Linked DNA regions of Mucilaginibacter paludis DSM 18603. The protein of the gene in region 2 interacts with the protein of the main gene of each other region in a pairwise test. Links are inferred from orthologs where the notes say so. Each region holds a gene or a part of one and is shown on either strand. Other genes may lie near its edges.

Region 1 (3,803 bases), 5.7 Mb from region 2 along the record:
ACTGCCACAATAATTTTTTTGAAGAGATAGCCAAATTCCGCGCGGCCCGCCGCATGTGGGCCCACATTACCCAGGAGCTCGGCGCAACAGATGCCGGTGCTCAAAAGCTCCGTTTTCATACACAAACCGGTGGTTCAACTTTAACCGCACAGCAACCATTGAACAACATTGTGCGTATAACTAACCAAGCTATGGCGGCCGTTCTGGGTGGAACACAATCGCTACATACAAACGGGTACGATGAGGCTTTATCGTTACCGACTGAGGCCGCCGCGAAGGTGGCTTTGCGTACCCAGCAGATTATCGCTTTTGAAAGCGGCGTAACCGATACCGTTGACCCTTTGGCAGGATCATACTTTGTGGAGAGTTTGACAGACGAGATGCAGGCCGCGGCTCAATTATACATCGATAAGATTGATGCGATGGGTGGATCGGTTAAGGCCATTGAGCAAGACTACATTCAACAGGAGATTGCCAAGGCTGCTTACCAGTACCAGAGCAATATTGAAAATGGCGAGCAGGTAGTAGTAGGAGTTAATCGTTTTACCCAACAGGAAGAAAAAGAAATTGAACTTTTTCGGGTAGATGATTCCATCAGGTTAAAACAAATGGAGCGTTTAAAGGTTTTGAAAGCCGGGCGTAACCAGGCAGCCGTTGATGAAGCCTTGAGCAATTTAAGGCTGGCCGCAATGGGCGACGATAACCTGATGCCGCGCATTTTAGATGCCGTGGAAAATTATGCCACTCTGGGCGAAATTGCCGACACTTTGAGGAACGTGTTTGGCGAATATTAAAATTGTGCCTCACGGGAATTTAACTGTCTGTAAACAATGTTATTAAAATTCGGGTGCTTTTTTAGGCGATTATTAAAACGACATTGAGAATTATTTTGTTTAGATTTATCGTAGTTCAACCTATTCGCTAATTCTCGCACTTAATAGCTTAATGATAAAAAACAGCATTCGTTTTTGGGTAATATAGGCTCTGAAATGCAAATAAGGCGTCTTTTAAGCCTAAGAAAGTATTTTAGAGTGCTTTATAAATTAATCGTCCGAATAATGAAAATTTAATTTTTTTATAAGCTTATTTTTTCAATATTCGATGTTCCGAAGCCGGCCCTGCGAAACTTTCACAGGAGGTTTGTAATCAATAAATTAGTAAAATATCAATGGAAAAAACTTGTACTAACGTTTGGAATAGCTGCTTGCAGATCATCAAGGACAATATACCGGCCCAAAGTTTTAAAACCTGGTTCGAGCCTATAAAAGCCTTAAGAATTGAAGGTAGTGTTCTGACTATACAGGTTCCAAGTTTGTTTTTCTTTGAGTGGCTTGAAGAACATTACGTTGGCTTATTGCGTAAAACAATAAAAAAACAATTAGGCGAGGACGGACGTTTGGAGTATAACATTGTTGTTGAGCAATCATCATCAAGCAAACCTTATACAACCAATATGCCATCAAACGGAAACGGTGCCGAAGGTAAAAATCAATCCATGCCAATACCAATATCAATTAATAAGGATATTAAGAATCCTTTTGTGATTCCGGGTCTTAAAAAGCTGCAGGTTGATCCACAATTAAATCAAAACTACACTTTTGAAAGTTTTATTGAAGGGGATTGTAACCGTTTGGCCCGCTCTGCTGGTTATGCGGTGGCTGCTAAACCGGGTGGTACATCGTTTAACCCTTTAATGATATATGGTGGTGTTGGTTTAGGTAAAACACACCTGGCGCAGGCTATAGGTAACGAGATTAAGCGTACCCTGCCCGATAAATTGGTGCTCTATGTATCGTGCGAAAAGTTTACCCAGCAGTTTGTTGACGCCCTTAAGCATAATAACATTAACGATTTTGTTAATTTTTACCAGGCTATAGATGTACTGATTATGGATGATGTACACAACTTTGCCGGTAAAGAAAAAACACAGGATTTCTTTTTCCATATTTTTAACCACCTGCATCAGTCGGGCAAACAACTGATCATCACTTCTGATAAAGCGCCAAAAGATCTGGCCGGTTTGGAAGAAAGGTTGTTATCGCGTTTTAAATGGGGCCTTTCTGCCGATCTGCAGATCCCAGATCTGGAAACGCGTATGGCTATCCTGAAAACTAAAATATACCAAGATGGTATCGACTTGCCTTACGAGGTAATAGAATATGTAGCCCACAATATCGATAACAATGTGCGCGAACTTGAAGGTGCCATGGTATCGTTACTGGCTCAATCAACATTAAACCGCAAGGAAATCGATTTAAACCTGGCAAAATCGATGCTGAAAAACTTCATCAAAAACTCCACCAAAGAGATTTCGATGGAATACATCCAAAGCCTGGTTTGCGAATATTTTGAGGTTCCCATCGAGATGGTGAAGTCACAAACCCGCAAACGCGAAATTGTACAGGCCCGCCAAATCTCCATGTACCTGGCCAAGGCCCATACTAAAAGCTCACTAAAATCAATCGGCAACTTCTTTGGCGGCCGCGATCACTCTACGGTAATCTATGCCTGCCAAACCGTAGAAGATTTAATTGATACCGATAAAAAATTTAAAGGCTACGTTGCCGATATACAGAAGAAGTTGAAGATGTCGTAAACGGATTTGTTTGCATTATAATATATCGGAAGCGCTTTAATAGGCGCTTTTTTCGTTATATTAGTGGATAACCTTTCAGCCTATGTCGCTAAAATTAAAATATTGGCAATTGCCTGTGCTTTTTATACCGTTTATAGCAGGCAGCATAATTGAAGATTGGCCGCAGTCTGATAATGAGGCTTATCTAAGAACTTCAGCTACAGCCAATTTCTTGTTTGTACTCAATACGTGCGTCCTGATTTACTATCAAACCTATTTTGCTTTGGGGTTTAACCGGGTTTCAACTAAAAAATCAAACATATTTAAATGGAATGCCCTGGTACCTGTTTTTTTCTTTACTGCTTATTTGTTGATGGTTGTTTATTCAACATTTATAAAAGCTGTAGTTCATCAAAACAAGCATTTTCGCGGGCCTATACAAAAAGCAGACTTCAATCCAACCACCTGGGTAATATTTGTATTTATAATTCATGCGCTCATTACCTTTTTTTTAATCAATAATCAATTTGTAGCAAGGCAAATTAAAAAGGTACCTAATGCGGATGAGCAATTAATTTTAAAAGAGAATTTTTTGGAGCCAATGAAGAAGTTGTTGTCCGTAACAATAGGGTTGCTTCTTGCAGCCATATTAATAAGCTTTATTACGGATATTGTCAAGCTAACATGAAGGAATCACCTTGTTAAAAGCTAAATTGCGCATTTAATGCGCTGACAACCAGTCTCCCTTTTTCTGATGCAATTTGTTCGTATCTGCCATCCTCACCTAATAAGTACTGCCAAACTTCTTTAGTTTCAGGGTCGATAATAATATATTCAGGGATGAGATTTCGCTGGTAAAGGTCAAACTTCTTTTTCGTATCGTAGCTTTTGTTAGATGATAATAACTCGATCACTAAATCAGGAACACCATGAATGCCATTTTTTTGAATAATCGAATTGTGTTGATCTTTAACAAAAATTAAATCAGGCTGTACAACGTCAGCCTCGCCACTTAGATAAACATCAAAGGGTGCAATAAAAACCTTGCCCCATTGGTTTTTAGTGGTGGCTTCTTTCAGCATTACAAAAATGTCACCCAATAAATCCTGGTGATCATAATTAGGTGATGGCGACATGTATAATGTATTATCAATTACCTCACAGCGTGTTCCTTCCGGAAGCATGTTAAAAACTTCCATGGCCGTACGTGGTATGTCAATTACATGCT
Region 2 (3,812 bases):
CGGTTGTTAACGAGATATTGAAGCTTAACCCCAAACCCGGCGACTCCAACGAGGTTAACACCAAACAAATGCAGGTGATACCCGATTTCCATATCACCAACAACGATGGCGTTTTAATTTTGACGCTTAACTCAAAAAATGCCCCGGAACTACGCGTAAGCCGCTCTTACCAGGATATGTTTGAGCACTACGATAAATCTGCCCAGAAGGATAAAAAACTCCGCGAGGCGGTTCAGTTTGTAAAGCAAAAGCTCGATTCGGCCAAATGGTTTATTGATGCCATAAAACAAAGGCAGCAAACCTTGCTGAAAACCATGAACGCCATTATGCAATATCAGTATGAGTTTTTCCTGACGGGAGATGAGCGTAACCTGCGCCCCATGATATTGAAAGACATTGCCGATAGGATAGGGATGGATATTTCTACCGTATCGCGTGTGGCTAACTCAAAATACGTACAAACCGAACATGGCACCTTCCTGCTGAAATCCTTTTTCTCCGAAGCTATCCAGATGGAAAGCGGCGAAGAGGTATCAAACAAAGAAGTGAAAAAGATACTGGAAGATTTTATTGGCGCCGAAGATAAACGCCACCCGCTTGCCGACGAAAAATTGACCGAGATATTGAAAGATAAAGGTTATAACATAGCCCGCAGAACGGTGGCAAAATATAGGGAACAAATGAATATCCCCGTAGCACGGTTGAGGAAAGAATTGTAACTGTAAGAGGTAATTTAAAATTGCAAAGCCTGATCAAGTTAATTTGATCAGGCTTTGCTGTTTTTTATAATGACTTGCTTTTAAGTTGTTGATTTTCGATAGTTTACTTCTGTCCGTTAAGTCAGAGATCATAGTTTTTATAGCATCTCTAAAAACAATGTCGACAGGAGGGAGAAATCTTCTGCTGGTACTTTGCTTTAGATTGGTAAAGCGTTGGCTGTTAAATGCAGTTAGGCGCTTTTGTTATTGATTATAACCCTCTTCTTAAAACGGAGGATCCTCATCATTCATTTTTGAAGGCCTGATTATAAAATTGCTTGGTTTCTCAAAATCCTGTGATGGTGCTAAACCGGTGAAGGCATTCGGTGCCGCACCCATTGGCGGGAAGCCCTCTACGCCTTCGTCCAGATCCTCAAATTTTACGTATTTACCAACAAATTTCAATCGTACACGGCCAGTTTCGCCGTTACGGTGCTTGGCTATAATTACCTCGCCCACGCCCTGGGTTGGGTTGTTATCTTCGTCAAATTCAAGGCCGTAGTATTCGGGGCGGTATAAAAATAGCACCATATCCGCATCCTGCTCAATAGATCCCGATTCACGTAAATCCGAAAGCATTGGCCTTTTTGCACCGCCCGGGCGGCTTTCAACCGCACGGCTCAATTGCGACAGCGCAATTACCGGTACATTTAACTCCTTAGCTACCGACTTTAACGCCCTGGATATACTACCGATTTCCTGCTCACGGTTACCACCTTTACCATCTGATTTACCATGCATCAGCTGCAAATAATCGATGATGATCAGCTGTATATCGTGCTGTGATTTTAATCTACGGCATTTGGCCCTAAATTCAAATATGTTGAGGGCAGGTGTATCGTCAATAATTAACGGGGCCTGCTCCAGGCGTCCAATTTTGGAGTGGATCTGTTCCCATTCCCATTCTTCCAAACGGCCTTTACGTATCTTTTCCTGCTCAATTCGGGCTTCGCCGGATATTAAACGGTTAACCAACTGTACCGACGACATCTCGAGCGAGAATACCACTACCGGGCGGTTAAAATCAACCGCTGCGTTACGGGCGCAGGTTAAAACGAAGGCCGTTTTACCCATCGCCGGCCTTGCCGCTATAATTACCAAATCGGATTTTTGCCAACCCGATGTCATGCGGTCGAGCTCGGTAAAGCCCGAAGCTACGCCCGTTAGTCCGTCCTTTTTATCCTTCAGCGCCTCAATTTCTTTTAAACTTTCGTGCAAAATATCATCCATTTTGCGCGAATCGCGGCGAAGGTTATTCTGCGCGATATCAAACAGGTTCTTTTCCGCCTTATCCAACAGGTCCAGCACATCGGTAGTATCTTCGTAGGCGCTGTTGATCACTTCTGTTGAGATGCGGATCAGCTCACGTTGCAAATACTTCTGTATAATGATACGCGAGTGGTACTCAATATTAGCCGCCGATGCTACACGGTTAGTTAACTCGGTAATGTAGTAGGCGCCGCCTATCATTTCTAACTCGCCCTGCATACGCAGCTGCGAGGTAACGGTTAAAATATCAACCGGAGATGTTTTTTCAAACAGCGTGCGTATCGCCTGAAATATCTTTTGGTGGCTATCGCGATAAAAAACTTCGGGTTTTAAAATATCAATAACCGAAGATAGGGCGTCCTTCTCCAACATTAACGCACCTAAAACGGCTTCTTCTAAATCGGTAGCTTGTGGCGGTAATTTCCCCAAACCGCTGGTGGGATTATTGCTGAATCTGCTTCGTTTGTCGCCTGTAATATTAGGCTTGCCTGCCTGGTTATCGTTCTCCAAAATCATTTGCACAAAAATATACAAAAAGGATTTGTAATCGGTATTATTCATCAACATCCTTTTTTTTGCTAAAAATAAAAATGTTGAAAATGACGTTTTAAGCGTCGATTTTAATTAACATCAATTGTTAATTACTTGTTAGTAAAATTAAAATGGGTTTAATAGTCAATCACTTAACAGCAGTGTTAATAACGTTGGCCCCTGTTAGTTATTTTGAATAACATATTGCTAAGTTTAGTTGTAAAGCGGGCTAAAATCAATTAATATGTTAATTTTGCTGACTTATACAGCAGTTGAAATGAGTTTTAGAAACGAACCTAAAAGAGAATATAACCAAATGGTTTTCGGTATCCGCGCCGTGATAGAAGCCATCAGATCGGGCAAAGAAATCGAATCGTTATTCATCCAGCGAGGGCTCGGTGGCGAGTTGTTTTATGAGCTTAAAAACTTGCTGAACGAATATAAAATAGAGTCGCAACAGGTTCCGGTAGAGAAGCTTAACCGTGTTACCACCAAAAACCACCAGGGGGTTATCGCCATCATATCACCTATAACTTATTACAAGATTGAGGATATTATACCCATGGTATTTGAAAAAGGCGAGGTACCTTTAATTTTGATTTTAGATGGCGTTACCGACGTTCGCAACGTGGGCGCCATAGCCCGTACCGCCGAATGCGCTGGTGTACATGCCATTGTAGTACCGGCAAAGGGTTCGGCACAAATTAACCCGGATACCATTAAAACATCGGCGGGAGCACTGTACAATATCCCGGTTTGCCGCGAAAGCAGTTTATTGCAAACGGTTAAATTTTTACAATCATCCGGTTTGCAGATTGTATGCTGTACCGAAAAAACTACCGACTTTATCTATGCGCCCGATTATACCTTGCCCACAGCCATTGTAATGGGTGGCGAAGATGATGGCGTAAGCAACGAGATTATCCGAATAGCCGACCATTTAGCTAAAATACCCATGTATGGCGAAATAGAATCGCTCAACGTATCGGTATCAACCGGCGTAATTTTGTACGAAGCCATCAGGCAAAAAAGGGGAGGCCCCCCAGCCCCCTGAAGGGGGAGTTTTTGATTGGCTTGCGGTTTACCGCAGGCGATTAGACAAAATGTATTTTATATAAAAAGAGGCTGATCATGTATTTGAAGTGAACCCCAAAAGTTAGACAAAAACTTTTGGGGTTTATTATTTATGTCAAAGCACACATTTGAAGAGAAACTTGATGTAGTTTCTCAAGTAAGAAAGGGAAAGCCGATTCT

Evidence for each region.
Region 1: the proteins of dnaB (region 2) and dnaA interact in binary tests that used the Escherichia coli proteins (3 or more experiments, as listed by UniProt). The link is inferred for Mucilaginibacter paludis DSM 18603 from one-to-one orthologs.

The regions. Positions count from the first base shown.
Region 1 is NZ_CM001403.1:1,459,445-1,463,247, reverse strand. Bases 440-3,382 are described here. They hold dnaA (chromosomal replication initiator protein DnaA), read left to right. Parts: upstream 440-1,168; coding sequence 1,169-2,596; downstream 2,597-3,382. Other genes in these bases: MUCPA_RS06115 (Uma2 family endonuclease), read right to left, coding at 3,277-3,382; MUCPA_RS06120 (hypothetical protein), read left to right, coding at 2,679-3,263; MUCPA_RS06130 (acyl-CoA mutase large subunit family protein), read left to right, coding at 440-794. Outside these bases: more of MUCPA_RS06130, read left to right, coding at 1-439; more of MUCPA_RS06115, read right to left, coding at 3,383-3,803. UniProt on the Escherichia coli protein: Plays an essential in the initiation and regulation of chromosomal replication. Binds in an ATP-dependent fashion to the origin of replication (oriC) to initiate formation of the DNA replication initiation complex once per cell cycle.
Region 2 is NZ_CM001403.1:7,164,441-7,168,252, forward strand. What follows is about bases 287-3,238. They hold dnaB (replicative DNA helicase), read right to left. Parts: upstream 2,589-3,238; coding sequence 984-2,588; downstream 287-983. Other genes in these bases: rpoN (RNA polymerase factor sigma-54), read left to right, coding at 287-719; rlmB (23S rRNA (guanosine(2251)-2'-O)-methyltransferase RlmB), read left to right, coding at 2,803-3,238. Also shown: more of rpoN, read left to right, coding at 1-286; more of rlmB, read left to right, coding at 3,239-3,612; MUCPA_RS30485 (helix-turn-helix domain-containing protein), read left to right, coding at 3,745-3,812. UniProt on the Escherichia coli protein: The main replicative DNA helicase, it participates in initiation and elongation during chromosome replication. Travels ahead of the DNA replisome, separating dsDNA into templates for DNA synthesis.